DNA from 4 places in the Micromonospora sp. NPDC049529 genome. Region 1 is predicted to be linked to each of the others. Evidence: predicted binding sites of a transcription regulator. Region 1 holds the regulator's gene; each other region holds the start of a gene.
What was found. Region 1 encodes HrcA, which represses chaperone genes, less so after heat shock. Its sites were predicted from a motif close to GGTTNGCACNCTCNNNNNGAGNGTGCNAACC; they were not measured.

Region 1 (6,708 bases):
GCGACAACCTCGGCGACCGAGGCGGCGATCGAGCGGGCGCTGACCGCGCTCGACCTGGAGGACAAGGTACGGCTCCTGTCCGGTCAGGACTGGTGGACCCTGCCCGCCCTACCGCAGATCGGGCTCCGCTCCCTGGTGATGTCCGACGGCCCGATCGGCGTACGCGGAATCGGCTGGACCCCCGACGACCCGTCGGTGGCACTGCCCAGCCCGACCGCGCTCGCCGCCACCTGGGATCCCGAACTGGCCAGGACCGCCGGCCGGCTGCTCGGCCAGGAGGCCCGGCGCAAGGGTGTGCACGTCCTGCTCGCCCCCACGGTCAACCTGCACCGCAGCCCGCTCGGCGGCCGCCACTTCGAGTGCTACTCCGAGGATCCGCTGCTCACCGGCGAGATCGGCGCCGGCTACGTGACCGGCGTACAGGACCAGGGCGTCGGCACCACGGTCAAGCACTTCGTCGCCAACGACTCCGAGACCGAACGGTTCACCGTCGACGTACGGGTCTCCGAGCGGGCTTTGCACGAGCTGTACCTGGCCCCGTTCGAGCGGATCGTGGCTGCCGGGGCGTGGGGCGTGATGGCCGCGTACAACGGGGTCAACGGCCACACCATGACCGAGCACGCCGAGCTGCAACACGGGTTACTGAAGGAGCGGTGGGGCTTCGACGGGTTCATCGTCTCCGACTGGACCGCCGCCCGGTCCGTGGTGGGCACCGCCAACGGCGGGCTCGACGTGGTGATGCCCGCCCACGGTGACCCGTGGGGAGCCGAACTGGTCGCCGCCGTACGCGCCGGCCGGGTCGCCGAGGACGTCGTGGACGACAAGGTACGGCGGGTTCTGCGCCTGGCCGCGCGGGTGGGCCTGCTGGACGGCGTACCCCCGGCGGTGGCACCGGACGACCGGCCGGCGCCGCTGCACGGCCCCGACGTGGCGCGGCACATCGCGACCCGCTCCTTCGTGCTGGCCCGAAACGAGGGCGACCTGCTGCCGCTGAAGTCGAGCACGCTGCGCCGGGTGGCGGTCTCCGGCGCGCTCGCCACCGACGCGAGGATCCTCGGCGGCGGCAGTGCCCAGGTCGTCCCGGAGCGGATCTTCTCCCCACTCGCCGGGCTCACCGCCGCCCTGCCCGACGCCGAGGTTACGTACGCGATCGGCGCCGACCCCCGGCCGAGGCTCGCCGCCGCCAGCGGCGAACAGTGGTCCCCGATCACCGCGACCCTGCGCAACGCCGACGGTGAAGCGCTCTACCGGGCCGATCTTCGCAGCGCCGTCGCCCGCTGGTTGGGTGCCCTGCCCGCCGGTGTCGACCCGGCCGACCTCGCGTCGGTGGAACTGTCCGCCCGCTGCACCCCGCGGACCAGCGGCGAACACCAGCTTTCCATCGACGGGTTCGGGCTGTTCAGGCTCACCGTCGCCGGCACCGAGATCTTCGACGGCCCGCTCTTCGACGAGGAGCAGGACCCGACGGAGACGTTCCTCGCCCCGGTCGAACGGCGCTTCGCGATCACGCTGCTCGAAGGTGAACCGGTCGAGGTGACCCTCACCCAGCAGATCGTCGAGGGCATGGCCGGCGCCGTGCACTTCAGCCTCGGCCACGCGGCACCGACCGCCTCCCCCGACGAGCTGATCGACGCGGCCGCCCGCGCCGCCGCCGAGGCGGACGTGGCCGTCGTCGTGGTCGGCACCACCGAACAGGTCGAATCCGAGGGCTTCGACCGGACCAGTCTCGCCCTGCCCGGCCGCCAGGACGAACTGGTCAGCCGGGTCGCGGCAGTCAACCCGCGTACGGTCGTCGTCGTCAACGCCGGCTCCCCGGTCCTGATGCCCTGGGCCGACAAAGTCGCGGCGATCCTGCTCACCTGGTTCCCCGGCCAGGAGGCCGGTGCCGCCCTCGCCGACGTACTGCTCGGCGCCGCCGAACCCGGCGGACGACTGCCCACCACCTGGCCCCGGCACGCACACGACGTACCGGTCCTCTCCACCACCCCGACCGACCGCACCCTTCGCTACGACGAGGGCGTCTTCATCGGCTACCGGGGCTGGCAGGCCGACCCCCTCTTCCCGTTCGGCCACGGACTCGGCTACACCACCTGGGCGTACGAGTCACTGGAGGTCGAATCCGCCGGTACGCCGACAGCGGTGGTGACGGTGCGCAACAGCGGGAGCCGTACCGGCCGGGAGGTGGTGCAGCTCTACGTCGGCCCGACCGAGCCGGACCCGGAGCGCCCCACCCGGCAACTCGCCGGCTTCGCCACGGTCACCGCCGCACCCGACGAGACGATCACCGTACGGGTCCCGCTCGCCGCCCGCTCCACCCAGATCTGGGCCGGCCAGTGGCGTACGGTCCCCGGCACCTACACCGTCGAGGTTGCCCGAGGCGTCGCCGACATCCGCCTGACCGCCACCCTCGAAGTCACCGCCTGACGACCGGTCTACCAGCGACCGAGCCTCGCCGAGAGCACGGCCAGCGCCGCCACCCCGGCGGTCGACGTACGCAGCACCGCCGGACCCAGTCGCACCGTCCGTGCACCGGCCGACTCGAAGGCTGCCACCTCGGCCGACGTGATGCCACCCTCCGGCCCCACCACCAGCACGATCTCCCCGCTCACCGGCAGCTCCACGGTGGAGAGCCCCACCGTCGCCTCCTCGTGCAGCACGAACGCCGCCGCCACCCCGGCGATCCGGTCCACCACCCGCCCGGTCGACTCGTCCGGCGCCCCGGCCACCACCGGCAACCACGAACGGCGGGACTGCTTGGCCGCCTCCCGCGCGGTCGCCACCCACTTCTCCCGCGCCCGACCGCCGCGCTCACCGCGCCACTGCACCACCGAACGCGACGCCGCCCAGGGCACGATCTCGTCCACCCCGACCTCGGTCATCGCCTGTACGGCCAACTCGCCCCGGTCCCCCTTGGCGATCCCCTGGACGACCACCAGGCGCGGGTCGGGCGCATCGTCGTACGCCAGGGAGCTCACCCGAAGGTCCAGCGTGCCCCGGCCGACGGCCGTCACCACCGCGCCGGCCGTGCCGCCCCGCCCGTCGGCGAGCAGCAACTCCTCCCCCACCCGCAACCGCTGCACCGTGGCGGCATGATGCCCCTCCGCCCCACCGAGCGTGAACACATCCCCCACAGGCAGGGCTTCAACCAGGAACAGCGGCACCGACACCCGCCCAGGCTAAACCCCACCCCACCCCACGACCCCGTCACCCCAGCAAGGCCCCTCATGTCGAGAAAGAGGGCCTATTCCCCAAGGAATAGCCCCTCTTTCTCGACAACTGCGCCCACTGCGCCGGCCCTGACCGCAACCAACGTCGCGAGTCGACCGAGCGCCGCCGCGGTGACTTCGTCCGAGGACGACGAGGCGAAGCCTTCGTCGCCCGCAGGACGAAGTCACCGCACTGGGCGGCGCGAAGCGGAGCGAGCCGCCCCGGCTCCGCCGGGGCCAAAAAACTAGTGCCCGTTGAAGGCGTCTCGCATGCGGGAGAAGAAGCCGCCCTGCTTGCTCAGCTCGGCGACCTCCTCGCCCCTGGTCTTGGCGAAGTCGCGGAGCATCCGCTCCTGGTCGGCGTCGAGCTTGGTCGGGGTACGGACGTCCAGGTGGACGAAGAGGTCACCCCGCCCTGTGCCGCGCAGGTGCGGTACGCCACGGGCGCGCAGCCGCAGGGTGCTGCCCGGTTGGGTGCCCGGCTTGACGTCGACGGGTTCGTCGCTGTCCAGCGTCTTGATGGTGAGGCGGGTGCCCAGCGCCGCGGCGGTCATCGGGACGGTGACCCGGCAGTGCAGGTCGTCGCCCTTGCGGGAGTAGACGTCGTGGGTGCGTTCGTGGATCTCGACGTAGAGGTCACCGGCGGTGCCGCCACCGGGGCCGACCTCGCCCTGCTGGGCGAGCCGGATCCGCATGCCGTCCTCGACCCCGGCCGGGATCTTGACGGTCAGCGACCGACGGGTACGGACCCGGCCGTCACCGGCGCAGGTCGGGCAGGGGTGCGGGATGACGGTGCCGTAGCCCTGGCAGACCGTGCACGGCCGGGACGAGACGACCTGGCCGAGGAAGGTCCGCTGGACCGACTGGACCTCGCCGCGCCCGCCGCACGCCTCACAGGTGGCGAGGTGGGTGCCGGCGGCGGTGCCCGCACCGGCGCAGGTGGTGCAGAGTACGGCGGTGTCGACGGTGATCGGCGCCTCGACGCCGAAGGCCGTCTCGTTGAGGTCGAGTTCGAGGCGCAGGATGGCGTCGGCACCCGGCCGGGTACGGGGCCGGGGGCCCCTGCTTCCGCCCGCGGCACCGAAGAAGGCGTCCATGATGTCCTGGAAGCCGACGAACGGGCCGGCTCCGCCGGGTCCGGCACCACCGCCGCCACCGCCGGGGGCCAGGGGGTCCCCGCCGAGGTCGACGATCTGCCGCTTCTGGTCGTCGGAGAGGACCTCGTAGGCGGCGTTGATGTCCTTGAACTTCTCGTGCGCCTCCGGGTCCGGATTGACGTCCGGATGGTACTGCCGCGCCAGTTTGCGGTAGGCGCGCTTGATCTCGTCGTCGGAGGCCTCCCGGCTGACGCCGAGAATCCCGTAGTAGTCCTTGGCCACTGTGTTCCGTGTCCCCATGTCAGTCGTGCCGTCCGCCGGTGTCGTCAGGTCAGCTTGTTGATCGGTTCCGCGCCGGTGCTGCCCGCTGCTCCGGCGCCATCAATTCTGTGCCAGTAGGTCGCCCACGTAACGGGCGACCGCGCGTACGGTCGCGATGGTGCCGGGGTAGTCCATCCGGGTCGGCCCGAGCACCCCGAGCCCGCCGAGGATGTTGCTGCCGGTGCCGTACCCGGTGCTCACCACCGAGGTGGCGCGCAGGTTGTCGATCTCATTTTCGTCGCCGATCCGGATTCGGAGCGTACTGGGTTCGACCTCGCCGAAGAGCTTGAGCAGGATGACCTCCTCCTCCAGCGCCTCCAGGATCGGGCGTAGCGAGCCCTGGAAGTCGAGCAGCCCGCCACGGGTCAGGTTGGCGGTGCCGGCCAGGGCGATCCGTTCCTCGCTGCGTTCGACGAGGGTTTCCAGCAGGACCGTCGCCAGGGTCGCCATCGCCGGGCGCAGGTCGGGTGCGACCTCGTCGACGAGTGCCTGGACCAGCGGCGGGGTGTCGGAGAGCCGGCTGCCGACGAGCTTTTCGTTGACCAGTCGGCGCAGGTCGGTCACGTCGTCGGCGAGCAGTGGTGCCGGCATCTCGACCAGGCGCTGTTCGACCCGGCCGGTGTCGGCGATCATGACGAACATGAGCCGGGTGGTGGAGATCGGTACGAGTTCCAGGTGGCGTACGGAGGAGCGGGCCAGGCTCGGGTACTGCACCACGGCGACCTGCCGGGTGAGCTGGGCGAGCAGGCGGACCGTCCGGTGCACCACGTCGTCGAGGTCGACGGCGCCGACCAGGAATCGTTCGATGGCCCGGCGTTCGGCCGGGGTGAGCGGCTTGACCCGGGAGAGACGGTCGACGAAGAGGCGGTAGCCCCGGTCGGTGGGCACCCGGCCGGCGCTGGTGTGCGGCTGCCGGATGTAGCCCTCTTCTTCGAGTACGGCCATGTCGTTGCGGACGGTGGCCGGTGACACGCCGAGTTGGTGCCGCTCGACCAGGGCTTTGCTGCCGACCGGCTCCTGGGTGGATACGTAGTCCTCCACGATCGCGCGCAGCACGTCGAGCTTGCGGTCGTCGAGACCCATCCTCACCTCCCTGCGACCGGGTCGGTGCGAGCACCCGGCTCACCAGTCTGGCACTCGGCCGTAACGAGTGCCAGTCTACGACGCGGTCCCACCTGGTTGCGATGATCAACCTCGCGCCCGACCGAAGATCTTGCCTGGCCGGTGGCGGAGATCATGGGCGATCCCGTGGACGGTAACCGACCCACTGTCGGCATAGCAGTTTCAGTCGGTAATTGTCCACCGACGTCACCGGTGGTAGCTGGCGTCTGTTGATCGATACCCCTACCGTGGCCCCATGACTGAACCACCCCGCCCTCCCGGAGAGGGCGGCCCCGGCGGTTATCCGCCGGAACCGCCGACGACTCCGTTCACGTCGCCGGGCTCGTACCCGAGTCCCGGTGAGGCGCCCCCGCCCGGTTACGGCCCGCCGCCGGCCGCGCCGCAGTACGGTTCGCCCCCGCCCGCCCCGCAGTACGGCGCACCGGGTACTCCCCCGCCGGGTGGCGGCTACCCGCCGGCCGGTGGTTACCCGCCACCGGGTGGCTATCCCCCGCCCGGTGGTTATCCCCCGCCCGGTGGCTACCCGCCCGCCGACGGCGGCTACCCGCCACCCGGTGGCGGCTACCCCGGCGGCCAGTACCCCCCGCCCGGTGGCTACCCCGGCGGCGGTGCGTACCAGCCGGGCGGCGGTTACCCGGGCGGCCCCGTCCCACAGGGCTACGCGAACAACGACGAGAAGACCTTCGCCCTGATCGCACACTTCGGTGGCGTCATCGTGGGCTTCATCGCCCCGTTGATCGCGCTGCTAGCGAAGGGGAACGAGTCGCCGACCGTACGCGCTCACGCGGTCGAGGCGCTGAACTTCCAGATCACCTGGGCGGTGGTCATGCTGTTCGCGGTCATCATCGGGTTCTGCACGCTCGGGATCCTGCCCTTCGTCACCTGGATCGTGGTGGCCGTCTTCTCGATCATCGGCGGTCTGCGGGCGAACGAGGGCACGCTCTACCGGTACCCGATGTCGG
Region 2 (8,328 bases), on a different contig from region 1:
GTTCGGGAGCTCGGACGGAAGCGGATCAACGGGATGTCGCAGGGCCCGTTGCCCGGCGAGCCGACCCGGGTGGAGCCCGGTCGGGAGTTCGCCACCTCGTTCGGTGCGCGCAACGCTCTGGTTGACGTCCGCCGCCGGCTCGACCTGAGCACGCTGGACCAGGCGCGCCTCGACGAGTTGCTCGCCTCGGCGTGGAGCCGGGCCGACGGCTACTCGCTGGTGCGGTGGATCGGCTCGACGCCCGACGCGTACCTCGACGACATCGCCTATCTCGACGGCCGGCTGGTCCAGGACGCGCCCCTGGGCGACCTGGAGTGGGAGGCGGCGAAACCCGACCGGGAGCGGATCCGGGCGGTGGACGAGGCGCTGGTCGTACGCGGGCGGCGCTTGTACAGCAGCGTGCTGCGCCACGACGCGTCCGGCAGGGTCGTCGCCTGGACCATGATCGATGTCGGCGCGACGCCGGACTGGCACGCGTTCCAGCAGATCACGATCGTGGACCCGGAGCACCGGGGCCACCGGCTCGGCACCGTCGCCAAGATCGAGAACCTGCGGTACGTGATGTCCCACGAGCCCGCCCTGCGGATCATCGACACCTGGAACGCCGGCGTCAACGACTACATGATCTCCATCAACGAGGCGATGGGTTTCCGTCCCGTCGAGGTCTGGAACAACTGGCAGCTGACCCTCTGATCCGTACCGGCGGCAGACGCGGTGGGCAGGGGATGAGGGTGTCGCGCGGGCTGGGGCATGATGGCGGGATGACGGAGACCCCGCATCCCCTCTACGCCACGCACGCCGACACCCTCGCCCGGGCGCTGACCGCGATCAGCGAGCGCGGCTACTGGTCGGCCTACCCCGAGTCGCCCAGCCCCCGGGTGTACGGCGAGACCGCCGCCGCCGAGGGCGAGGCGGCCTTCCGCGCCTACCTGGACGGCGACTTCCCGCTCGACCAGCCCGGAACGCCGGGCCGGCTCGCCACCGAGGTCAGCCCGTTCGGGCTCGACCTGGGCGTGCGTTACCCGCAGGTCGACGTGGACGAGCTGATCGGCGCCGCCACCTCGGCCCTGCCGGCATGGCGGGACGCCGGGCCGCAGGCTCGGGCGGGTGTCTGCCTGGAGATCCTGGCCCGGCTGCACCGGCACATCTTCGAGCTGGCGAACGCCGTACACGCGACCAGTGGGCAGGCGTTCGTGATGGCGTTCCAGGCCGGCGGGGCGCACGCCCTGGACCGGGCGCTGGAGGCGATCGCGTACGCGTACGCGGAGATGACCCGGCATCCGGGCAGCGCCGAGTGGGAGAAGCCGGCCGGCAAGGGCGAGCCGCTGCGGATGGTCAAGACGTTCCACGTGGTGCCCCGGGGGGTGGCACTGGTGGTCGGCTGCAACACCTTCCCGACCTGGAACTCGTACCCCGGTCTGTTCGCCTCGCTGGTCACCGGCAACCCGGTGGTGGTCAAGCCGCATCCGGGCGCGGTGCTGCCGCTGGCGATCACCGTCCGGTACGCCCGCGAGGTGCTGGCGCAGGCGGGCTTCGACCCCAACCTGGTGCTGCTCGCCGCCGAGGAACCGGGCGAGAAGCTGGCGACCACGCTGGCGCTGCGCCCGGAGGTACGGATCATCGACTTCACCGGCTCGACCGAGTACGGCGACTGGCTGGAGAACAACGCCCGCCAGGCTGCGGTGTACACCGAGAAGGCCGGCGTCAACACCATCGTGGTCGACTCCACCGACGACTTCGCCGGCATGTGCCGCAACATCGGCTTCTCGCTGACCCTCTACAGCGGGCAGATGTGCACCACACCGCAGAACATCCTGATCCCGTCCGCGGGCATCGAGACCGACCAGGGCCACAAGAGCTTCGACGAGGTGACGGCCGGGATCGCCGGTGCGGTCGGCAAGCTCACCGGTGACCCGGCGCGGGCGGTGGAGTTCACCGGGGCGATCGTCAACGAGGGCGTGCTGGCCCGGCTGGACGAGGTCGCCGGGGTCGGCGAGGTCGTGCTGGCGTCGCGTACGGTCGAGCACCCGACGTACCCGCAGGCGGTGGTGCGTACGCCGACGATCGTCCGGCTCGGCGCGGACGCCGTGCGGACCTACGGCCGGGAGTGGTTCGGACCGATCTCGTTCGCGATCGCGACCGACTCCACCACGCACAGCCTGGAGATCCTGCGGGAGACCGTGGGGGCGCGGGGCGCGTTGACGGCGGCGGTCTACGCCAGCGACGAGAAGGTCCTCGACGCGGCCGAGTCGGCGGCGCTCGATGCCGGCGTGCACCTGTCCTGCAACCTCACCGGCGGAGTTTTCGTCAACCAGTCGGCGGCCTTCTCCGACTTCCACGCCAGCGGTGCCAATCCGGCGGCGAACGCGGCCCTGACCGACGGCGCGTACGTGGCCGGCCGGTTCCGGGTGGTCCAGTCCCGCCGGCACGTCTGAGTTTCCGGAGCTCCGAGCCCGTCGGCAGATCCGGATCTGCCGACGGGTCCGGGCCGGGTGACCGGCGACGGGGCTGCCTCCCCGCTCTCGTGTGGGGCGGGACACCGCCGTCGGTTCAGGCGCGGCGACGCATCTGCAACTCGGTCAGCGTCGGTATCCGTGGGTGCGGCAGCCGGACGCCGGTGTCCTCGAAACCGAGCCGCTGGTAGGCGCGGATCGCCCGGTCGTTGCCGACCACCACCTCCAGCATCAGCTCCGGGCGTCCGGCCGCCCGGGACCAGTCCGCCACCCCCTCGATCAGGTCGGCGAGCAGACCGCTGCCGCGTCGGGCCGGGGTGACGTAGACGGCGAAGATCACGGTGAGCCCCGGCTCGGCGGGGACCGCGTGCCCGCCCGCGTGGCCGAGGAAACGCCCGTCCGGGTACGCCGAGGGTGGTTCGGCGACGAAGGCCGCGATCTGGCCGCCGGTGGCGTTCTGGCGCATCCGGCTGGCGTACTCGGCGTGGGGTCGGGCGGCCGCCTCGGCGACGGTTTCCAGGAAGGCCAGGGGTGCGTCGGCGAGCATCTCCAGGCGCAGCGCCCGCATCCGTGCGGTGTCGGTGCTCCGGATCCGCCGGACCCGTGGCCGGTCGTCGGCGTCGCCGTCGCCGCGCCGGAGGCCGTCGGTACCGCCGGCCGGGGAGCCCGGGGCGGGTGTGCGGGCGGTGGCGGTCGCACCCGGCGGGGTGGCGGCGGTGGCGGCCGCCCGTGGTGCGGCGGTGGCCGGCAGGCTGGTCATGGGGCATGCCTACCCTCGACGGACCCGGCCGGCAACCGGATTGCGGATCACGGTTGCGTCGCGTTGCGCGAGATACATGATCAATTGTACGACGTAAAGACGTTCGACGATGCGGTTCAATCGTCACAGGTGGGGGTGCGCGTACCGGCTGCTGTCCCTTTTGGGGTAGTGCACCTCGGTCGGACCTCGTGTAGCGTGCGATTTCGGTTGCTGTATTCGTGGATCGATATGGTCCCGAGTCGGCGGCTCCGGTCGGCGTACGCCGGAGCCGGGGGTGTTTGACCCAGCACGATCGAAGTGAGGAAGTGCACCGTGGCACAGGGCACCGTCAAGTGGTTCAACAGTGAAAAGGGCTACGGCTTCATTGCGGTCGACGGCGGGCAGGACGTATTCGTCCATTTCTCCGCGATCGAGATGGACGGCTACAAGGCGCTCGACGACGGACAGCGGGTGGAGTTCGAAATCGCCCAGGGCCAGAAGGGGCCGCAGGCGGAGAAGGTGCGCCTCCTCGCCTGACCGGTTCGCCCGCGTCGTCCGACACCGGTCGGGAGTCCCGACCGAATGCTCGTGAAAATCACAGCCGGAATCGATAACGACAGGGCGCCGGTCTCCCCGTGGAGTACGGCGCCGCTGTCACACTTCCGCCCACCGGTGTTCCGCTGCCGTGTGCCCGTGGATCCGGGTGCCGGTCCGAGTGGGTGACTGCTGCTCTCCGGCTGGGTGCTCCGCCGTTGGCCCGCCGTGGCGGGAGACGGGCTCGTGTGGTGTCCGAGCCTGTCTCGACGATGGGGCAGTTCGTCACATTTGGGCGTCCCGTACGACTGTGCGGCTGGCTTCGCCCGATGTTCACCCGCGCGACGTTCACCCGTACGGGTGTGCCCGACGCCCCGTGCCGATGCCGGTGCCGTACGGATCACCGGGAGCGGTGATCCGGCTCCCGGCGGCGATGTCGCTGGTCGGCGGGGTGGCGGAACGCGCGGGAAGGTGTGTCCGGCCGGTTCGGCTCCGGCCCACTCGCTTGCACTCGACATGGGAGAGTGCTAAACAAGTGATTGGCACTCGCGCGGTGTGAGTGCCAGAGGTCGGGGCGGTTAGGGCCACGGTCGCGCACCGGTGACGGGGCGGGGCACATGGCCGGTCGTCGCGGGCTGTCCGACCCGACCGACGGACGTCACTGCCGCCTAGTGCGCGGGAGTCGGTCCGGTGCGTTCGCGCCGGACCAGACCGCGCGCCAGCGCAGTAGTGACGTCCGAAGGTGCGAAGTCAGGCGGCCGATCCGGGACCAACCGGCTCGGGTGGCCGTGAGTGTCCAGGAGGACAACGCCGTATGGCCAAGATCATCGCGTTCGACGAAGAGGCCCGCCGTGGCCTCGAGCGGGGCATGAACCAGCTCGCCGACGCCGTCAAGGTGACGCTCGGCCCGAAGGGCCGCAACGTCGTGCTCGAGAAGAAGTGGGGCGCCCCCACCATCACCAACGATGGTGTGAGCATCGCCAAGGAAATCGAGCTTGAGGACCCCTACGAGAAGATCGGCGCCGAGCTGGTCAAGGAGGTCGCCAAGAAGACCGACGACGTTGCCGGTGACGGCACGACGACGGCGACCGTCCTGGCCCAGGCGCTGGTCCGCGAGGGCCTGCGCAACGTCGCGGCCGGCGCGAACCCGATGGCCCTGAAGCGGGGCATCGAGGCTGCGGTGGCGGCGGTGGCGGAGGAGCTGGCCAAGCTCGCCAAGGACGTCGAGACCAAGGAGCAGATCGCCTCGACCGCGTCGATCTCCGCCGGTGACACCACCGTCGGTGAGATCATCGCCGAGGCGATGGACAAGGTCGGCAAGGAAGGCGTCATCACCGTCGAGGAGAGCAACACCTTCGGGCTCGATCTTGAGCTCACCGAGGGTATGCGCTTCGACAAGGGCTACATCTCGCCCTACTTCTGGACCGACCCGGAGCGGATGGAGGCCGTCCTCGACGACCCCTACATCCTGATCGTCAACAGCAAGATCGCTTCGGTGAAGGACCTGCTGCCGATCCTGGAGAAGGTCATGCAGTCGGGCAAGCCGCTGCTGATCATCTCCGAGGACGTCGAGGGCGAGGCCCTGGCCACCCTCATCGTCAACAAGGTTCGGGGCACCTTCAAGTCCGTCGCCGTCAAGGCTCCGGGCTTCGGTGACCGTCGCAAGGCCATGCTGACCGACATCGCCATCCTCGCGGGTGGCGCGGTCATCAGCGAGGAGCTGGGCCTCAAGCTCGACGGCATCGGCCTCGACATGCTGGGCCGCGCCCGCAAGGTCGTGGTGACCAAGGACGAGACCACGATCGTCGACGGTGCCGGTGACGCCGACCAGATCCAGGGTCGGGTCAACCAGATCCGCGCCGAGATCGAGAAGAGCGACTCGGACTACGACCGCGAGAAGCTGCAGGAGCGCCTGGCCAAGCTGGCCGGCGGTGTTGCGGTGATCAAGGTCGGCGCGGCCACCGAGGTCGAGCTCAAGGAGCGCAAGCACCGCATCGAGGACGCCGTTCGCAACGCGAAGGCGGCTGTCGAAGAGGGCATCGTTCCCGGTGGTGGCGTCGCGCTGGTGCAGGCCGGCAAGACCGCCTTCGACAAGCTGGACCTCTCGGGTGACGAGGCGACCGGTGCGACGATCGTCAAGATCGCGCTCGACGCCCCGCTGCGCCAGATCGCCGTCAACGCCGGCCTTGAGGGTGGCGTCGTGGTGGAGAAGGTTCGCAACCTGGAGGCCGGCCACGGCCTGAACGCCGCGAACGGTGAGTACGTCGACCTGCTCAAGGCCGGCATCATCGACCCGGCCAAGGTGACCCGTTCGGCGCTGCAGAACGCGGCCTCGATCGCGGCTCTGTTCCTGACCACCGAGGCAGTGGTGGCGGACAAGCCGGAGAAGAACCCGGCCCCGGCGGCTGCGCCGGGCGGCGGGGACATGGACTTCTGAGTCCAGTCACGTTGCATTGGTAAGGGGCGGGCCGCGTCAGCGGTCCGCCCCTTACGTCATGTCGGTAGTCGTCGTTGATTGCGTTGCTTGTCCGTACGGGAGAACGGCTTCCTGATCTGGATCGGCGCGTCGACCATCTCCAGCGGTTCCTCGGATGAGAGTTCGTCCAGCCGATCCATTTCCGCACGCTGGTCCGCGTCGCCGTAATCGAGGCGATGTACCGGCGTTTCGGCGGGAATCTCCGCAGCCATCCTGGCCCAGGCGGCCGCGGCGAGATCGTCAGTCGGTTCGTCGTCCTTCGCCATGACTTCCTCCTTGGCTCAAACGGTAGGAGCCGGGAAGGCGACGGTGCTGAGAAACGGCACTATAAACGGATATCTCCTATTCGCCCTTTTCGTGCACTGCGGTGGCAGGCGTCGGGGGATGCCGGGCGGCGGTCAGAGTTGCTTGCGGTAGAGGAAGAAGACCCGCTCGATCCGCGCACCCGAATTGCTGGCATAGAACGGCACCGGGCCCACCCAGCCGATCTCCGCCCGCAGGTGTCCCGCCGCCCGCTGGTCGGCCAGGCACCGCCGCAGCAGCACCCCGCCGATCCCGAGCCCCTGCGCGGCCGGCGCGGTGCCCATCGGACCGAACCAACTCGGCCGCGACGACCCGTACGCGGCGAAGCCGAGCACCTCGACCGTCGAGCCGTCCCCGGCGGCACCGGCGGCGTCCGGGGCGGGACCGTCGGCGGTGGAGGGGGCGACCCGGTCGCGTACGGCGATGTGGCAGCCGGCGCCCGTACGGCCGATCGAGTCGGCGACCTCACCGCCCCAGCCCACCCCGAACGTCTCCCGCGCGAACTCGACCAGCATCGCCGCGTCGTCCGGTTCGGCCCGGCGTACCGTGATGCCCTGTCCGGCCAGCCGCCGTTCGGCGTCCTCGGTGCCGCGCAGGGCCGGCGACCCGTCGTACGACAGGTCGGCCGTCATGTTCCAGGCGGTGTTCTCCTGCTCGTAGCCGAGCGCCATCGCGGCACAGACCGCCGGGGTGTAGCGCACGTCGATGCCGGGCCAGGCGTAGTGCGGCGGGTTGCCGGCCAGCAGCACCTCACTCGCGCCGAGCCCGGACAGGGCGCCCTCGATCCGGGCCAGCAGGGCCCGCCCGATCCCTCGACGGCGGTGCTCCGGGTGCACCGCGACCAGGTCGACGTGACCCAGGGACGAGTCACGGTGGGCGATCGAGCCGAGCACCACACCCACCGTCGCGGACCCCACGACGGCGACGAAACCGACCGTACGGCGGCGGATCGGGGCGCCCGGCAGCGTGGTGGTGTCCCGGAGTCGGGCCACGATCACCGCCGCCTCGGCCGCGTCGTCCGGCAGATCCAGCGCCTCACCGCAGAGGGCCACCACCGCGGGCACGTCGTCGTCGGTCAGCTCGATGATCGAGAAATCGTGGTCCACGACCGCCGACCATAGGACATGGCGGCCCGGTCGCGCTGCCCACCCTGCTGGTCGTACCCGGTTCAGCGGGCCTGCCCGGCTTCCCGGACCGCCGCGTACGCATCGACCAGACCCGCCCCGGTGAGATTGCCCGGCGGACCGCAGGTGGTGTCCGGCCCGGCCGGACCGTCCTCGGACGGCACCACCGGCGCGGCGGTCTCCCGCAGGATCCGCCAGGTCCGGTCCAGGTCACCGACGAGCGCCGGATTCGCCGACCACATCAGCGCCACCACGCCCGCCACGTGCGGGGCCGCCATCGAGGTGCCGCTGAGGACGGCGTACCCGCCGCCTGGCATCGCCGACAGCACGTCCGCGCCCGGTGCGACCAGGTCCGGCTTGGCCGCACCGCCGGCCGCCGGGCCCCGACTGGAGAACGGCGCCACCCGCCGCTCCCGGTCCACCGCACCCACGGTGAGGACATCGGCGTACGGGGCCGGCGGGTCGTCGATCGAGTCACAGCCCGGACCCGTGTTGCCGGCGGCGGCGGTGAAGAAGATCCCGGCCGCGGCGAAGGCGGCCGTGGCCGGGCGGAGCGCCCCGGCGTCGCAGCCCTCGATCGGCGGGCAGCCCCACGAGTTCGTCAGCACCTGCGGGGCGCGGTCCGGCCGACCGTCGGTGAACGGGTCACCGCCGTTCGGGAACGGCGCCAGCATGAACTGGAGGCAGTCCAGGTAGTGC
Region 3 (8,328 bases), on a different contig from region 1:
CCCCCCCCCCCGCCGCCCCCCCCTCCCCCCCCCCCCCCCCCCCCCCCCCCCCCCGCCGAGGTCCTCCCAGCGGGCCGCGTACCCGTCGATCGCGGCCTGGTCGAACGCCGGGTACGGATGCGGCGCGAGAACGTCCTCGGCGAGGACGTTCCCGTACGCCTGGGTGAGGTCGAGGTCGAGCGGAGGCAGCGCTCGCAGCCTGCGCAGCGTGCTGCCCAGGTAGTCGGCGAGCGGCGTCAGCTCGTTAGCGGCCGCCTCGGCATCGGCCGTGGCTGTCATGTATTGCGCCCGCCGAACGCCTCCGAGTTGACGAAGTCGGCCAGCCACTGCCGGAACTCCCCGCCCAGGTCGTCGCGCTGGCTGGCGAGTTGGACCACCGCCTGGAGGTAGCCCAGCGGCATGCCGGTGTCGAACCGGGTGCCCCGGTAGACGATGGCGTGTACGGGAGTGCCCTCGTTCAGCAGCGTCGCCATCGCGTCGGTGAGCTGGATCTCGCCGCCGCTGCCCGGCCCGGTACGCCGGATCGCCTCGAAGATCTTGCCCGGCAGGATGTACCGGCCGAGTACGGCGAGGTTGCTCGGCGCGTCCTCCGGCGCCGGCTTCTCCACCAGGCCGGTCACCCGGACCACCTCGCCGAGGTCGGTCAGCTCCGGCTCGGCCGGGGCGACCGAGGCGATGCCGTACCGCTTGGTGTCCTCCGGCGGCACCTCCATGAACGCCAGCACGATGCCGTCGGTCCGGGCCTGGAGGTCGAGCATGGCCGGCAGCAGCGGCTCGGCCAGGTCCACGAACTCGTCACCGAGCAGCACCGCGAACGGCTCCTCGGTGCCCACGTGCGACTCGGCGCAGCCGACCGCGTGGCCGAGCCCGAGCGGCTCGTGCTGCCGGGAGGTGAAGATCTCGACCAGCTGGCTGGGCTTGCGTACCGCTTCGAGCCGCTTCAGGTCGCCCTTCTTCTCCAGGTGCGCCTCCAGTGACGGCGAACGGTCGAAGTGATCCACCATGGAGGTCTTGCCCCGGCCGGTGACCAGCAGTACATCGCGGATACCGGCGGCGGCGGCCTCCTCGATGATGTACTGCAGCACCGGTCGGTCGACCACCGGCAGCAGTTCCTTGGGGACCGCCTTCGTGGCGGGCAGGAACCGGGTGGCGAGACCGGCGGCGGGGATCACCGCTTTGACGGCCCGTCCGGGGGTCGCGTTGGAGGTCGTTCCTGAGGACGCTGAGTGCTCCGACATGCCGCGAGACTATCGGCCACGGCCCTGGCGCGGCGGGTGCGGCCCGGAAGACGCGCCGCCACCGCCCGGACCAGGGTGCCCGCCGGCCCGGGGCAGCCCGTCGTCCGGCGTCGCCGCCGCGGCCGGCACGGGGATCTCCTGCACCACCGGGCCGTCGCCGGCCGCCGCCACCCGGTGGGTGTCCCGCCCGCCCCCCTTCGCCGCGTACAACGCGCCGTCGGCCGCGTCGAGCAGCCGGGCGGCCGTGGTGGCGTGCTGCGGATAGACGGCGATGCCGATGGATACGGTGACCGGGACGAGCGCGCGGGGCGTCACCGACACCGATCCCGGCGACGGGGGGATCACGATCGGCGTGTCCCGGACCGCCGCGCCGAGCCGCTCGGCCACGGTCACCGCACCGCGCGCGTCGGTCTCCGGCAGCAGCAGGACGAACTCCTCGCCGCCCTGCCGGAACGCGAGGTCGACCTCGCGGATCACACCCCGGATCCGGCGGGCGAACTCGGTCAGCACCACGTCCCCGGCCGCGTGCCCGTACGTGTCGTTGACCTCCTTGAAGCGGTCCAGGTCCAGCACCAGCAGGCTGATCGTGCGACCGAACCGGCTTGCCCGCTCGACCTCCCGACGCACCGACTCCTTCAGGTAGCGGTAGTTCCACAGCCCGGTCAGCGGGTCGGTCAGCGACAGCCGCTGCGCCTCCTCGTGCACCCGTACGTTGTCCACCGCCACCGCCGCGTGGCAGGCGAAGCTGCGCAGGGTGACCAGGTCGGTGTCGTCGAAGTCGTCGGAGCCGTGCCGGTCGTAGAGGACCAGTACGCCGAGGGTGGCGGCGGCCGGGGCCGGAACGAGCGGGTCGGCCGGGTGCTGCGGCGGCGGGCCGGCCGAGCCGGGCGCGGCGAAAGGCACCGCCAGGTACGTCCGGCAGTCCGGCTCGTACCCGGACCGGTGCGGCCCGTCCCGGTCGATCCGGCCGCGCAGCGGCTCCCCGGTGGCGGCGACCAGACCGAGTACGCCGGCACCGAGCCGCACCCGGACCGCTGCCGGATCCACCGCCGGTGCACCGTCGAGCCCTTCGGCGCACTGGCCGACCAGGGTGCCGTCGTCCGGGTCGAGTAGGAGCAGCAGACCGGCCCGGGCCCCGGTGGCGACCAGCGCGGTCTGCAGGATGACCTGGAGGATCCGGTGCAGGTCGTGGGTGCTGGCCAGGGTGTCGCCGAGCAGGGCGAGGTGGCCCCGGAGCTGGTCCCGGCTGGTGGTCAGGGCGTGTACGTAGGACTGGGTCTCCCGGGTCATCCGGTTGAACGTCCGGGCCAGCCGCCCGATCTCGTCCGGCCGGTTCACCGGCACCCTGGCCGTCAGGTCCCCGTCGGCGACCCGGTCGACGGCGAATGCCAGCTCGGTCAGCGGGCGGGTGGTCGAGCGCGCCAGCCGCCAGGCCGCCAGTACGGCCAGCAGCCCGGCGAGCAGCACCGCCCCGGCGAGGATGGCGTAGATCGCCTGCGGCGGGTTCGGTGGTACGGAGAGCACCAGCGGCAGGGGCTGCCCGGGTGAGGGGCCGACCCGCCGGACGTACCGGCCGGTGTCGGTCTCGCCGACCGCGTCCCCGGCCAGCCGACGCGCGGCGACCAGCACCGCGTCCCGGCTTCCGCTGTGCTCGGTGCTCTGCATGGCGGTGCCGGGCGCCGGCTCGCCCCGGCAGAGGGTGACGGCGGTGCCGGTGGCCGCCGCGAGCCGGGCGACGAATCCGGGATCGAGGCGTTGGGCCGCCCAGACCGTGCCGATCGCACCGCCGGCGGGGTCGCGCAGTTCCACCCGTACCGCCAGGGCCTGGATCGGGGCGCTGGCCGGGTAGCCGCCGGCGCAGTCCGCCCACGGCGGGGCCGGCGCGGCCGGGGTGAGCAGGGTGGTGCCGCCGACCGGGTCGGTGACCATGACCGCGACGGCGAGGCCCCGGGCGATCACCTGCCGGGCGGCGTCGGCCCGCAGGGACGGCTCGCCGGCCACCGCGACGGCGTCGGCCGCCGCGTAGAGCTGCTGGCAGAGGGCACTGACCGAGGTACGTACGGTGGTGGCGGCGAGGTCGAGCCGCTCCCGGGACCGGTGGTCGTTGACCACGGCGACGGTCCGACCGGCGAAGAACGCGCCGAGCAGGACCGGGCCGAGTACGACGGCGAGGAAGGCGGTCGTCAGCCGTCCACGCAGCGTCACTTTTTCCCCCGGGAAGTTCCGCGTTCCTTGCTGGGATGCTGGACAGCCCGACATAGGCAACTGGAGTTACCGCAGGAGTGTTACGTGCCGGATTTTCCGGATGGAGCTGAAGTGACCGACGAGGCGCACGGGGAGCGGGAGGTACACGGGGAGAAGGTCGCCCTCCGGGCCGTCCTGCTCGCCCGCCGCCGGGCGCTGCCGGCCCCGGACCGGGCCGCCGCCGCCGGGTTGCTCCGGGCCGCGCTGACCGACCTGGTACGCCGCACCGCACCGCGCCGGATCACCGCGTACGTGCCGGTCGGCTCCGAACCCGGCGGCCCGGACCTGCCCGACCACCTGCTCGCCGCGCTCGAACTCGGCACGCTCGGTCACGGCGCCCGTGATGAGCGTGGTGAGCTGCTGCTGCCGGTGCTTCGGGCCGATCTGGACCTGGACTGGGCCCGCTACCCGGGCCCGGGGCCGGACGGCGGGGCGCTGGTGGCCGCCGGGCGGGGGCTGCGCGAGCCGTCCGGCGAGCGGCTCGGTACCGGTGCGGTCGGCACCGCGACGCTGGTGATCGTGCCCGCGCTGGCAGTGGATCTACGCGGTATCCGGCTCGGCCGGGGCGGCGGTTCGTACGACCGGGCGCTGGCACGGGTCGCGCCGGGCGCGTTGACCGTCGCCCTGTTGCACGACGGCGAACTGGTCGACCGGGTGCCGGCGCAGCCGCACGACCGACCGGTCCACGCCGTGATCACTCCGTCCGACGGGTTCCGCCCGATCCCTCCCGGCTGAGGGGTTCCGGTGCCGGCGTCACGCCGGACACTCCAGGTGGACGAAAATGGGTCCGATGACGCACCATTGGCACTCGGATACGACGAGTGCCAAACGAAAAGCAAGATCCGGAGGAGACCGTGCCCACGTACCAGTACGCCTGCACCGCGTGCGGCCACCAGCTTGAGGCGGTGCAGTCGTTCACCGACGCGCCGCTGACCGAGTGCCCGGCCTGCGAGGGGCGGCTGCGCAAGGTGTTCAACTCGGTCGGCATCGTCTTCAAGGGCTCGGGCTTCTACCGCACCGACTCCCGTGCCAGCGGGTCGGACACCGTCGCCGGTGGCAGCTCGACCCCGGCCAAGTCGGAGTCCTCGACCAAGTCGGACTCCTCGACCGGGTCCGGTTCGGGCTCGTCCGGGTCCACCTCGTCCGGCAACGGCGGGTCGAGCAACGGCTCCGGTAACGGGTCGGGCGGCGGCGGGTCGACCGGCGCGTCGAAGTCGACGGCGGGCACGAGCAGCTCCGGCGGCGGCTCCTCGTCCGGCAGCGCCGCATAGCAGATCCACACCCCCGTACCGGGGTTTTCCACAACCTGCCGAGTTGTCCACAGCGGTGAACCGGGCGCCCACGCGCCCGGTTTCCGTACGCCTAGCCTCCTGCCCACCGGAGTACGCCCGCACCGGGGCGACCGGGTCGAACGGGAGGCAGACTGATGGCGACCCACCCCCGGCCGGTACGGCGACCCCCGTCGCTCTCCCCGTCCCGCTGGCCGACCCTGCCCCGGCCCGGCACCGCACTCCGCCTGACCCTGGCCGCCCTGCTGCTCGCCCTCGCCGCCGGGGCGCTCTACGCCCGCGAGCCGCAACCGCCCTGCCCCGGGGCAACCGCCGGACCGGACGGGCCGCCTCCGGCCGGCTCACCCGACCTGCCCGGCAACCCGTCGTCGGCGGCCGATGCTTCGTCAGCTCTCCCACCGGCGGCAGGTTCCGCGTTGCCGGCCGGCGCCCGGCTGCCGTTGCCGGCGGGCACGGTCGGGGTGCCGATCCGGCTGGCCGAGCCGGCCTCCCTCGCCGTCGTACGGCCGGGGGCCCGGGTGGACCTGCTCGCCGCCGGCCCCGGTGCCCGGCCGACCGGACCGGCCCTGGTCGCCGCCCGCGCGATGGTCCTGGACGTGCTCGCGGCCGACTCCACGGCGGACGGAACGGGTGCCCTCTACCTGGCCCTGCCGCCGGCCGAGGCGCACCGCGCGATCGCCCTGCCCGAGGAGACCCGGTTCGCGATCATGGTCCGGGAGTGACCACACCGACCGGGGCGGGACGATGTCCCGCCGGAGCCGGAGCTACCGTCGCACCGAGCGGGGCGGGACCTTCCGGGGTCGTTTCCGGAACGTCGAAGTCGACGTCGCGCCCGATCGACTCCCAGGCGTCGAACTCGGCCCGAGCCCGGTCGAGGCTGGCGCCGACGGCGGCGAGCGCGTCGTTGCCGAGCACCAGCCGCAGCGGGGTCGGCTCGGCGGCGAGCGCGGTGAGGATCGCCGTCGCGGCCCTGGCCGGGTCGCCGGCCTGCCGACCGTCGGCGGCGAGATGGTTGGCCGCCACCACACCCACCGTGTCGGCGTAGGCGTCCATCGGGGCCGAGCGCAGGGAGGCGGGGCCGTTGAGCCCGGTCCGGAAGGCGCCGGGCTCGACGATCAACACCTTGATCCCGTACGGCGCGACCTCGGCGGCCAGCGCCTCGGAGAGCCCCTCCAGCGCGAACTTGGTCGCCGAGTAGGCGGAGACACCGGCGAACGACAGCCGGCCGCCCATGCTGCTGAGCTGGACGATGCTGCCCGACCCCTGGCGGCGCATGTGCGGCAGCACCGCCCGGGTGAGCGCGGCCGGGCCGAAGAAGTGCAGGTCCATCAGGTCGCGCAACTCCCGGTCGGTGGTCTCCTCCACCGCCCCGATCAGGGCCCGACCAGCATTGTTGACCAGTACGTCGATCCGGCCGTGCCAGAGGACGACCTGGGCCACGACGGCGGCGATCCGGTTCGGGTCGGTGACGTCCAGTTCGAGCGCGCTGGCCCGGTCCGGGTACGCCGCGACGAGATCCGCCAGGGTCTCCGGGCGACGGGCGGTCGCCACGACGGTGTCGCCCGCGGCCAGTGCCGCCTCGGCGATCGACCGGCCGAACCCCGAACCGGTGCCGGTGATCAACCAGACCCGGCCGGTCGGTGGTCGGGTGGACGGGGGTTCGATGGACATCCGGGCCTCCAGCGACGATGCGAACGGGCCCAGTTTTGCCTGCCTGGACGGGGTCGGTCCAAGACAGAAGATCACTTGCTCGATAAGGCCGCTTTATGATGGCGGGATGGATCTGCGCCAGCTCCGCTACCTCGTGGCGATCGACGAGAGCGGAAACCTGGGTCGGGCCGCCCAACGGCTCTACGTCAGCCAACCCGCTCTGTCGTACGCGCTGCGGAACCTGGAGACCGAACTCGGGGTACGCCTGTTCGACCGGCACGCCGGCGGGGTGACCGCCACCGCCGCCGGTCGGGACGTGCTCGCCGAGGCCCGCCGTACCCTGCGGCAGGCGACGCGGGTGACGGCCGCCGCCGAACGGCACCGGCGCGGCCAGTCCGGCGTCCTGCGGGTGGGTTTCGAGGCGAGCGGCGCGGGCGAGCTGACCACCCGGTCCCGGGCCGAGTTCGCCCGCCGCCACCCGGACGCGACCGTCGAGCCCAAACGCTTCGACTGGGGCGAGGAGGCGGCCGCCCTGCACGACGGCCGGGTCGACGTCGCCTTCGTCTGGCTCCCCAACGACCTGGCCGGAATGCACGTCGAGGTGGTGCACACCGAGGCCCGACTGGTCGCCGTCGCCCGGAACCATCCGCTCGCCGGCCGGGACGGCGTGTCGATCCTGGAGACCAACGACGAACCGTTGATGTGGACCGAGCGGGCGCCGCGTGAGTGGGTGGACTGGTGGGCGGTGAACCCCCGACCCGACGGCTCGACGCCACGGTGGGGCCCGGTCAACGACAACGTCGAGGAGATGCTCGAAGTGGTCGCCGAGGGCTCGGCGATCTGTTTCGCACCGGCCAGCATGTCCCGCTACTACGCCCGCCCGGACCTCGTCTGGATCCCGCTGACCGACGTCGACCCGCTCCGCATCGCGCTCGCCTGGCGGATCGAGACACCGCTGGTACGCGGATTCGTCGAGGTCGTACGCGAACTCGTGGCCGCGCCCTCCCCCGGACCCGCCTGACACCGGCCGGTCTACGGCGCTGTCGTCATCCCCGTCGCGACGTGGCACGATCGGTCGGGTGAGCAGCCGACCCGCCGCTGAGCAGCACCTACGCGACCTCGCACAGCTGCGCCGTGTCCGCGACCGGATCGACCGGGAGTACGCGCAGCCGCTGGACGTGGAGGCGCTGGCGCGTGGGGTGAACATGTCGGCCGGACACCTCAGCCGCCAGTTCCGGCTCGCGTACGGCGAATCGCCGTACAGCTACTTGATGACGCGGCGGATCGAGCGTGCGATGGCGCTGCTGCGTCGGGGCGACCTCAGTGTCACCGAGGTCTGTTTCGCGGTCGGTTGTGCCTCACTGGGCACCTTCAGCACCCGCTTCACCGAGCTGGTCGGCGTGCCACCCAGCGCCTACCGGCAGCGGGCGACGCGGGCGACGGCGGGGATGCCGTCGTGCGTGACGAAACAGGTGACCAGACCGATCAGGAATCGAGAAGCGCCGGCCCCGAGCCGGACCTAGCCTGACGTGCATGAACATCACCATTCACTCAAGCTTTCTGCCGCACACCGACCCGGACGCCTCGCTGACCTTCTACCGCGACACGCTCGGCTTCGAGATCCGCAACGATGTCGGGTACGAGGGGATGCGGTGGATCACCGTCGGCCCCGCCGACCAGCCGGACACGGCCATCGTCCTGCACCCACCGACCGCCAACCCCGGCCTGACCGAGGATGAGCGCCGTACCATCCTCGAACTGATGGCCAAGGGCAGCTACTTCGGCGCCAACCTGGCCACCTCCGATCTCGACGGCACCTTCGCGAAGCTGGTGGCCGGCGGCGCCGAGGTCGTCCAGGAGCCGACCGAGCAGCCGTACGGCGTCCGCGACTGCGCCTTCCGCGATCC
Region 4 (8,328 bases), on a different contig from region 1:
AACGGAGGCCGGAATCGGGTGTGTCAACGCGGCCCGCCGCCCGGACACCGGCCTTGATCGGGTGTCCGTCGCGGTGCCGCGGGAGGAGGGTTGCAGATGTCGAACGTACGCAGACTGCCCGGACCCATCGTCGACCTGTGGGAATGGCAACGGTTCGGGGCCTGCCGGGGGCGCGACACCGCACAGTTCTTCCATCCCGACGGGGAACGCGGAGCGTCCCGCAACCGCCGGGAGGCGGGGGCCAAGAAGGTCTGCGGGACCTGCCCGGTACGCCCCGAGTGCGCCGCCCACGCGCTGACCGTGCGCGAGCCGTACGGCGTCTGGGGCGGCTTCAGCGAGTCGGAACGGTTGCGGCTGCTCGCCGTCGGCTGGGAGGACCTCGCCGACCGGCGCCGGACCAGGGTCGACATCTCCCGACTGGAGGCCCGGCTCGGCCGGCCGTTCCATTCGACGGGGTCCGGCACGATCCCGGCGCAACGCGCCGCGAGCTGACCGGCCCGCCCGGCTCAGTTCACCGTCACCTGCACGCTGTGCCAACCGGTGGCGCCGTCGGGTGCCACCGGTCGTGGTTCGCCGGTCTGGGTGGCGCCGGTGGCGTCGGTGGCCCGTACCCGCAGGGTGTGGTCACCGGCGGTCGCCTGCCACTGCCGGGACCACTGGACCCAGGTGTCGACGGAGGCGGACGGGGCCAGGGTGGCCGGCTCCCACGGGCCGTCGTCGACCTGCACCTCGACCTTTTCGATTCCCCGGTGCTGCGCCCAGGCCACCCCGGCGATGGTGACCGGGCCGGGGGTGAGCCGGTTGCGTGGCCGGGGCGTGTCGATCCGGGACTGGGTCTTGATCGGCCCCTCCGGTGACCAGCCGCGCGGCACCCAGTAGGCGTCGAAGTCGGAGAACCGGGTCAGTTCCAGTTCCACCACCCACTTGCAGGCCGAGACGTAGCCGTACAGGCCGGGCACGACGACCCGGACCGGGAAGCCGTGCTGGATCGGGAGCGGTTCGCCGTTCATTCCGATCGCCAGCATGGCGTCGCGGCCGTCGCGCAGCAGCGCGGTCGGGGTGCCGCAGGTCCAGCCGTCGGCGGACCGGCCCACCACCTGGTCGGCGTCGTCGAGCGGCCCGGCCTGGTCGAGCAGTTCCTTCAGCGGTACGCCGAGCCAGCGCGCGTTGCCGATCAGGTCCCCACCGACCTCGTTGGAGACGCAGGCGAGGGTGATGTCCCGCTCGATCAGCGGCCGGGCCAGCAGGTCGGCGTAGTTGAGGGTGATCGGGTTGCGGACCCGGCCGTGGATGCGCAGTTGCCAGTTGTCCGGGTCGACCTGCGGCACGACCAGTGCGGTGTCGATCCGGTAGAACCGCGAGTTCGGTGTCGTGTACGGGGCGAGTTGCGGCAGTGACAGGTCGGCACCGGCCGGGATCGGTGGTGCCGGGCTGGCCGGGGCGGGCAGGGTCAGCGCCGCGCGGGCGTCGGAGACCCCGCGTCGGGTGGCGATCCAGCGCCCGCCGAAGCCGCTCACGGCGGCGGCGCCGACGGTGACCGCGGCCGCGGTCAGGAACCGCCGCCTCCCCTGCACCGCGTCGTGTTCCTCCTCGACCGTCTCGCGGCTGCCGGTCGCCGGGGCGATCGTTTCGCGGCTGCCCGTGGGCGGGGTGATCAGGGGTGCGTCCGGCCACGGGGCGGGGACCAGGACGGCGCGCAGTCGGCGCAGCACTCCGGCGGCCAGGGCGGCGCCGACCAGTGAGGGCAGCACGGCGGCGGCGCCGGCACCGGGTCGGGTCAGGGCCGCGACCGCGCCGACGAGGCCGAACCCGGCGATGCCGGCGTACCCGAGGACCGGGGTGCGCAGCGAGCCGATGCCGATCAGTGCGGCGAAGCCGGCCAGCAGCACACCGGTGCCGATCAGCAGGGCGGTCTTGTCGTGTATGCCGAACACGTCGATCGCGAACTGCTTCAACGGTTCCGGTACGAGGTCGACCACCACCCCACCGACGGCGACCAGCGGAGCGGACCGGGCCCCGGTCAGTACGGCCACCAGTTCGGCCGAGCCGATCGCGACCGTGGCGGCGGCGATCCCGGCGAGTGCGCCGTACCTGCGTTGCGTGCTCACTCGGCCAGTGTTGACGATCACGGGTCCGACCGGTAGTGACGCGTGCCTCCCGGCGGACGCAAACCAGGGTAGATTCGCGCGGTTCGGCGCTTGGTACGCCATTGACGCGGATCTACCCTGGTTCGACGGTTATCGCAGGTGGTGCGGTATTACGGTTGGTGCGGTGTCACCGGTGGATCAGAAGCCCGGTCCGTGCTGGTGGCCGTGGCCGTGGCCCCCGCCGGCGGGGGCTTCCGACTTGGCCGGCTTTTCCACGATCAGGCTCTCCGTGGTGAGCAGCAGACCGGCGATCGACGCGGCGTTGATGACCGCGTTGCGGGTCACCTTCACCGGGTCGACGATGCCGGCCTTGGCCAGGTCGACGTACTCGTCGGTGGCGGCGTTGAGGCCGAAGCCCCAGTCGCTGGCGGCGACCTTCTGCACGACGACGTAGCCGTCGTGACCGGCGTTCTGGGCGATCCAGCGCAGCGGCTCGACCAGCGCCTTGCGGACGATCGAGACACCGACCTTCTCGTCACCGGTGAAGCCCAGGTCGTCGTCGAGCACCGAGGCGATCTGCACCAGGGCGGCGCCGCCACCCGGGACGGTGCCCTCCTCGACGGCGGCCTTGGTGGCGGCGATCGCGTCTTCGATGCGGTGCTTGCGCTCCTTCATCTCGACCTCGGTCGCCGCGCCGGCCTTGATCACCGCGATGCCACCGGAGAGCTTCGCCAGCCGCTCGGCCAGCTTCTCCCGGTCCCACTCGGAGTCCGAGGCCTCGATCTCCTTGCGGATCTGGGAGACCCGGTCGGCCACCTCGGTGTCGCGGCCCTTGCCGTCGATCACCGTGGTGTTGTCCTTGTCGACCACGACCCGACGGGCGCTGCCGAGCACCTCCAGGCCGACCGCGTCGAGCTTGTAGCCCAGCTCGGGCGCGACCAGCTCGGCGCCGGTGATGACCGCCATGTCCTGCAACAGCGCCTTGCGGCGGTCGCCGAAGCCGGGGGCCTTGACCGCGCAGACCTTGACGGTCTTGCGGATCGAGTTGACCACGAGCGTGGACAGGGCCTGGCCCTCGACGTCCTCGGCCACGATCAGCAGCGGCTTGCTGGTCTGGAGAACCTTCTCCAGCAGCGGCAGCAGCTCTTCGATCGCCGAGATCTTCTGAGTCGTGATCAGGATGTACGGGTCGTCGAGGACCGCTTCCTGCGACTCGGCGTCGGTGACGAAGTTGGGCGAGATGAAGCCCTTGTCGAACTGGAGGCCCTCGGTGACCTCAAGCTCGGTGGCGAGGGTGGAGCCTTCCTCGACGGTGATGACACCGTCGCGGCCGACCCGCTCCATCGCCTCGGCGATCAGGTCGCCGATGGTCGCGTCCTGCGCGGAGATGGTCGCCACGTGCGCGACCGACTCCCGGCTGCCGACCTCGACGGCCTTGGCGAGCAGCGCCTCGGACACCTTGGTGGCGGCCGCGTCGATGCCCCGCTTGAGACCGGTCGGGTTCGCCCCGGCGGTCACGTTGCGCAGGCCCTCGCGGACCAGCGCCTGGGCCAGCACGGTCGCGGTGGTGGTCCCGTCGCCGGCGACGTCGTTGGTCTTGGTCGCCACCTCCTTGACCAGCTGCGCGCCGAGGTTCTCGTAGGGGTTGGTGAGCTCGATCTCCTTGGCGATGGTCACGCCATCGTTGGTGATCGTCGGTGCACCGAACTTCTTGTCCAGGACGACGTTGCGCCCGCGCGGGCCGAGGGTGACCTTGACCGTGTCGGCGAGCGTGTTGACACCGTGCTCCAGCAGGTGCCGGGCGTCATCCGAGAAGCTCAGAATCTTCGCCATGTTTTACTCGGGTCCCTTCACACAGCACTGCCCCGGCCCGGCATGCCGGTCCGGGGCAGTGATCACTGATCGGTCAGATCACTACTTCTCGATGACCGCGAGGACGTCGCGGGCGGAGAGTACGAGGTACTCCTCGCCGGCGTACTTAACCTCGGTGCCGCCGTACTTCGAGTAGAGGACCGTGTCGCCGACCTTGACGTCAACCGGGATCCGGTTGCCCTTGTCGTCGATGCGGCCCGGGCCGACAGAGAGGACGGTGCCCTCCTGCGGCTTTTCCTTGGCGGTGTCGGGGATCACGATGCCCGACGCCGTGGTCGTCTCAGCCTCATTCGCCTGGACCAGGATCCGGTCCTCGAGCGGCTTGATCGCAACCTTGGTCGCGGTAGTCACGGGCATACCCTCCTGGGGTACTGGTTTCTGTGCTGACCAGCGAGCCGGCCAGCGTCAATCTGCCACATGCCACCGGGCGGGTCCGTCGTCGCGGGTGCCGGTCCGCCTGGCGTTTCAGCCACCGGACCGGAGCCCGGAAGCTGGCACCCTCGGACTGAGAGTGCTAACGGCAGGTTATGCCGGTGGCTAGCACTCCGTCAAGGAGAGTGCCAACATGTCGGCCGACGTGTTCGGTGAAACCCCTTACCAGGCCACCGGCGGACCGGCCGCGCCGCGCTCTCACCGGCGCCTCGCCCACCCCACCAGCGATCGACGCGTACAGCCCCGGATCAGGGGTGTGCTGCCTCACAATGTCTCGATGGATCTCGACCAGCTCGCCGCGTTGCGTACTCCCTCCGGGGTGACCGCGCTCGCCGCGGCGGCCGAGGTGGCCGGCGGCGACTCGCTGGCCGCGGCCACCGCGCTGCGCTCGGCGGGCCTACCGGGGCCGCTCGCCGCCGCCGCACTCACCCAGGCCGAGCTGCGCCGCCGCGCGGTCGGCAAGTTCGGCCCAGCCGCCGCCGGGATGTTCTTCACCCGGTCCGGGCTGGAGCAGGCCACCAGGTCGGTGGTGGCCGACCGGCGGGCCCGCCGGTTGCACGACGCCGGGGTGCGCACCCTGGCCGACCTCGGTTGCGGCCTCGGCGCGGACGCGCTCGCCGCCGCCCGTGCCGGCATCCGGGTGTACGGGGTGGAGGCGGATCCGACCACCGCCGCGCTGGCCGCCGCGAACGCGCAGGCCACCGGGCTGGCCGCCCGCTTCACCGTCGAGTGCGCCGACGCGACCGGATTCGATCCGACCGGCCTGGACGCGGTCTTCTGCGATCCGGCCCGGCGGGCGACCGGCGGCCGGCGGATCTTCGACCCGGCCGCCTACTCCCCGCCGTGGGACTTCGTGCTCGGTCTGGCCCGGCGGGTGCCGTACACGGTGGTGAAGGTCGCGCCCGGCCTGGACCACGCGCTGATCCCGCCCGGTGCGGAGGCGGAGTGGGTCAGCGTCGACCGGGAGCTGGTCGAGGCCACCCTCTGGTGCGGCCCGTTCGCCGGGTCGGCCCGCCGCGCCACCGTGCTGCGGACCGCGCGGGAGGGCGCGGGCCCGATCCCGGTCCAGCCGGCCGGCGGTACGGACACCGCCGGGGTCGCCGTGGCCCAGCTCACCGGGACCGGTGCCGTGCAGGCGCCGGTCGGCCCGGTCCGGCGCTACGTCTACGACCCGGACGGCGCGGTGGTCCGGGCCCACCTGGTCGCCGAGTTCGCCGCCGGGGTGGCCGGCACGCTGGCCGACCCGGACATCGCCTACGTGTACGCGGACACGGCGGCGCCGACCCCGTTCGCCCGCTGTCTGGAGGTCACCGACGTGCTGCCGTTCTCGCTGAAGCGGCTGCGCGGCCTGCTGCGCGAGCGTCGGGTCGGCCGGGTGGAGATCCTGAAGCGGGGTTCGGCGGTGGAGCCGGAGCGGTTCCGGCGCGACCTGCGGCTTGCCGGTGACGAGCCGGCGAGTCTGGTGCTGACCCGGGTGGCCGGCGCTCCCACGGTGCTGGTCTGCCGGCCGGTGACCCCGACCCGGTAGGGTCCCGGCCGTGGCAGGTCAGGGGACCCCGGCAACGGCGCTGCTGGTGAGGCAGAAGGTCGCGCACACCACCCACCCGTACGACGTGCCGGCGGACTCGCCCCGGTACGGCGCCGAGGTGGCCGCCGCCCTCGGGGTGGATCCGGCGCGGGTGTTCAAGTCGCTGGTCACCGAGGTCGACGGGGTGTTGACGGTGGCGGTCGTGCCGGTCACCGGTGAGCTGGACCTGAAGGCGTTGGCGGCGGCGGTGGGCGGCAAACGGGCGGCGTTGGCCGATCGGGTCGTGGCCGAGCGGACCACCGGGTACGTCCGGGGCGGGATCAGCCCGCTCGGCCAACGAAAACGGTTACCCACCGTAGTTGATTCTTCAGCGGAGAGTTTCTCTACTGTGTACGTCTCCGCCGGCCGGCGGGGCCTCCAACTCCAGCTCGCACCGGCCGACCTGATCCGGCTGACCAGCGCGGTCACCGCGGAGATCGCCACCGGCTGAGCGGCGAACCGCCCACTGTCGACCAATCGCGACCGCTCGCCGCCGCCCGGTCGGCCGATCACCGTCGTTGCGCTCTGTGCTTTTTCCCACACAGAATTGATGGCACTCGGGCGGGCGGCGTGAGCCGACAGAGCGCCCGTCGGGGCGACGGTTCGGTCATTTGGCTCGGCGAGGGTTGAACCAGGCGGCAAATGGGCATGATCCGCCCAGCCTGCCCGGCCCGATGACGGGCGGGTGTCACCCGCGTTGCTGAATTGTTATCGCAGGCAACAAAACTCGTGGCCTCGGCACTCTTGTGTCCCACCCCGTGAGCGCAATACGTTGCCGGACACAACAAAAGTAAGTACGGCCCACTCTGACCACCCCTGCAGTGGCGGCTACCGCACCGACCAGGCCGCCCCACGCAACGACTCAGCGGACCGAACCCCACCCCCTCGAAAGGACCCGAGCAATGCGCAAAGGGATCCTCACCCTCGCCGCCGTGGGCCTGCTGGCCACCGGTGCCCTGACGGCCTGCGGCGACAACTCCGACGACGCCGCCGGTGGCAGCGGCGCCAAGACCCCGAAGATCGGCGTGATCCTGCCGGACAGCGCCTCTTCCGACCGCTGGGAGACCGCGGACCGGAAGTACCTCGAAGAGGCCTTCAAGACCGCGGGCGTCGAGTACGTCATCCAGAACGCCCAGGGTGACAAGTCGCAGTTCCAGACCATCGCCGACCAGATGATCACCGGTGGCGCGACCGCCCTGATGATCGTGAACCTGGACTCCGGCACCGGTAAGGCCGTGCTCGACAAGGCGAAGTCCCAGGGCGTCGCCACCATCGACTACGACCGCCTCACCCTCGGCGGCTCGGCCCAGTACTACGTCAGCTTCGACAACGTCGCGGTTGGCAAGCTCCAGGGCGAGGGCCTGGTCAAGTGCCTGACCGAGAAGGGCGTCAAGAACCCGGTCGTGGCCGAGCTGAACGGCTCGCCGACCGACAACAACGCCACCCTGTTCAAGAACGGCTACGACTCGGTGCTCCAGCCCAAGTACGACTCCAAGGAGTACGTCAAGGGCCCCGACACCTCCGTTCCGGGTTGGGACAACGCCCAGGCGGGCACCATCTTCGAGCAGAACCTGACCTCGCAGGGCGGCAAGATCGACGGCGTGCTGGCCGCGAACGACGGCCTCGGCAACGCGGTCATCTCCGTGCTGAAGAAGAACAGCCTCAACGGCAAGGTCCCGGTGACCGGCCAGGACGCGACCGTCCAGGGCCTGCAGAACATCCTCGCCGGTGACCAGTGCATGACCGTCTACAAGGCGATCAAGCAGGAGGCCCAGGCGGGTGCCGAGCTGGCCATCGCCCTGGCCAAGGGCGAGAAGAAGGACGTCGGCCAGACGGTCAAGGACCCGGAGGGCGGGCGCGAGGTCCCGTCGGTCCTGCTCACCCCGAAGGCGATCGACAAGACCAACGTCAAGGACGTCGTCGACGACGGCTTCGTGACCAAGGAAGAGCTGTGCACCCCGGCGTACGCCGCGGCCTGCGCCGCTGCCGGCATCAGCTGACCCTGCTCTGACCCCGTTCGGAGTCACCGTGCCCGTCCGTCGACCGTAGGTCGGCGGACGGGCACACCGGGTTGACCCGACCGGATGCCTGTTCGGACCTTCGCGACCGGAGCCCCGCGAACGGACACCCCGCGACCGGAACACCCCCCGCGATCGGACACCCGTGTAAAGGAGACCCACCGTGTCCGCGACACCCTTGCTGGAGCTGCGCGGGATCGACAAGAACTTCGGTCCCGTACAGGTCCTGCGCGACGTCGCCTTCGCCGCCTACCCGGGCGAGGTGACCGCGCTCGTCGGCGACAACGGCGCCGGCAAATCGACGCTGGTCAAGTGCATCAGCGGCATCTACCCCATCGACGGTGGCGAGTTC

Region 2: groL (chaperonin GroEL) is a predicted target of HrcA. The motif match lies at 4,264-4,294, and genes of this name have one in related genera.
Region 3: ACZ6QQ_RS36410 (FmdB family zinc ribbon protein) is a predicted target of HrcA. The motif match lies at 4,282-4,312, and genes of this name have one in related genera.
Region 4: groES (co-chaperone GroES) is a predicted target of HrcA. The motif match lies at 4,449-4,479, and genes of this name have one in related genera.

The regions. Positions count from the first base shown of each region.
Region 1 covers NZ_JBVJHT010000030.1:24,269-30,976, forward strand. The annotation lists gene ACZ6QQ_RS34560 (beta-glucosidase) at 1-2,424, shown strand, start outside; gene ACZ6QQ_RS34565 (16S rRNA (uracil(1498)-N(3))-methyltransferase) at 2,433-3,167, opposite strand; gene dnaJ (molecular chaperone DnaJ) at 3,452-4,585, opposite strand; gene hrcA (heat-inducible transcriptional repressor HrcA) at 4,685-5,707, opposite strand; gene ACZ6QQ_RS34580 (DUF4870 domain-containing protein) at 5,982-6,708, shown strand, end outside.
Region 2 covers NZ_JBVJHT010000014.1:58,279-66,606, forward strand. The annotation lists gene ACZ6QQ_RS24435 (GNAT family N-acetyltransferase) at 1-693, shown strand, start outside; gene paaN (phenylacetic acid degradation protein PaaN) at 762-2,435, shown strand; gene ACZ6QQ_RS24445 (GNAT family N-acetyltransferase) at 2,551-3,021, opposite strand; gene ACZ6QQ_RS24450 (cold-shock protein) at 3,526-3,729, shown strand; gene groL (chaperonin GroEL) at 4,541-6,163, shown strand; gene ACZ6QQ_RS24460 (hypothetical protein) at 6,220-6,468, opposite strand; gene ACZ6QQ_RS24465 (GNAT family N-acetyltransferase) at 6,601-7,611, opposite strand; gene ACZ6QQ_RS24470 (S8 family serine peptidase) at 7,674-8,328, opposite strand, start outside.
Region 3 covers NZ_JBVJHT010000037.1:120-8,447, forward strand. The annotation lists partial or broken gene ACZ6QQ_RS36390 (molybdopterin molybdotransferase MoeA) at 22-279, opposite strand; gene ACZ6QQ_RS36395 (UTP--glucose-1-phosphate uridylyltransferase) at 276-1,238, opposite strand; gene ACZ6QQ_RS36400 (GGDEF domain-containing protein) at 1,248-3,443, opposite strand; gene ACZ6QQ_RS36405 (5-formyltetrahydrofolate cyclo-ligase) at 3,528-4,217, shown strand; gene ACZ6QQ_RS36410 (FmdB family zinc ribbon protein) at 4,337-4,753, shown strand; gene ACZ6QQ_RS36415 (flagellar biosynthesis protein FlgA) at 4,909-5,493, shown strand; gene ACZ6QQ_RS36420 (oxidoreductase) at 5,477-6,442, opposite strand; gene ACZ6QQ_RS36425 (LysR family transcriptional regulator) at 6,549-7,442, shown strand; gene ACZ6QQ_RS36430 (helix-turn-helix transcriptional regulator) at 7,501-7,944, shown strand; gene ACZ6QQ_RS36435 (VOC family protein) at 7,955-8,328, shown strand, end outside.
Region 4 covers NZ_JBVJHT010000017.1:2,257-10,584, reverse strand. The annotation lists gene ACZ6QQ_RS27015 (WhiB family transcriptional regulator) at 97-492, shown strand; gene ACZ6QQ_RS27010 (molybdopterin-dependent oxidoreductase) at 507-2,108, opposite strand; gene groL (chaperonin GroEL) at 2,286-3,920, opposite strand; gene groES (co-chaperone GroES) at 4,002-4,316, opposite strand; gene ACZ6QQ_RS26995 (THUMP-like domain-containing protein) at 4,669-5,919, shown strand; gene ybaK (Cys-tRNA(Pro) deacylase) at 5,930-6,409, shown strand; gene ACZ6QQ_RS26985 (sugar ABC transporter substrate-binding protein) at 6,861-7,958, shown strand; gene ACZ6QQ_RS26980 (ATP-binding cassette domain-containing protein) at 8,140-8,328, shown strand, end outside.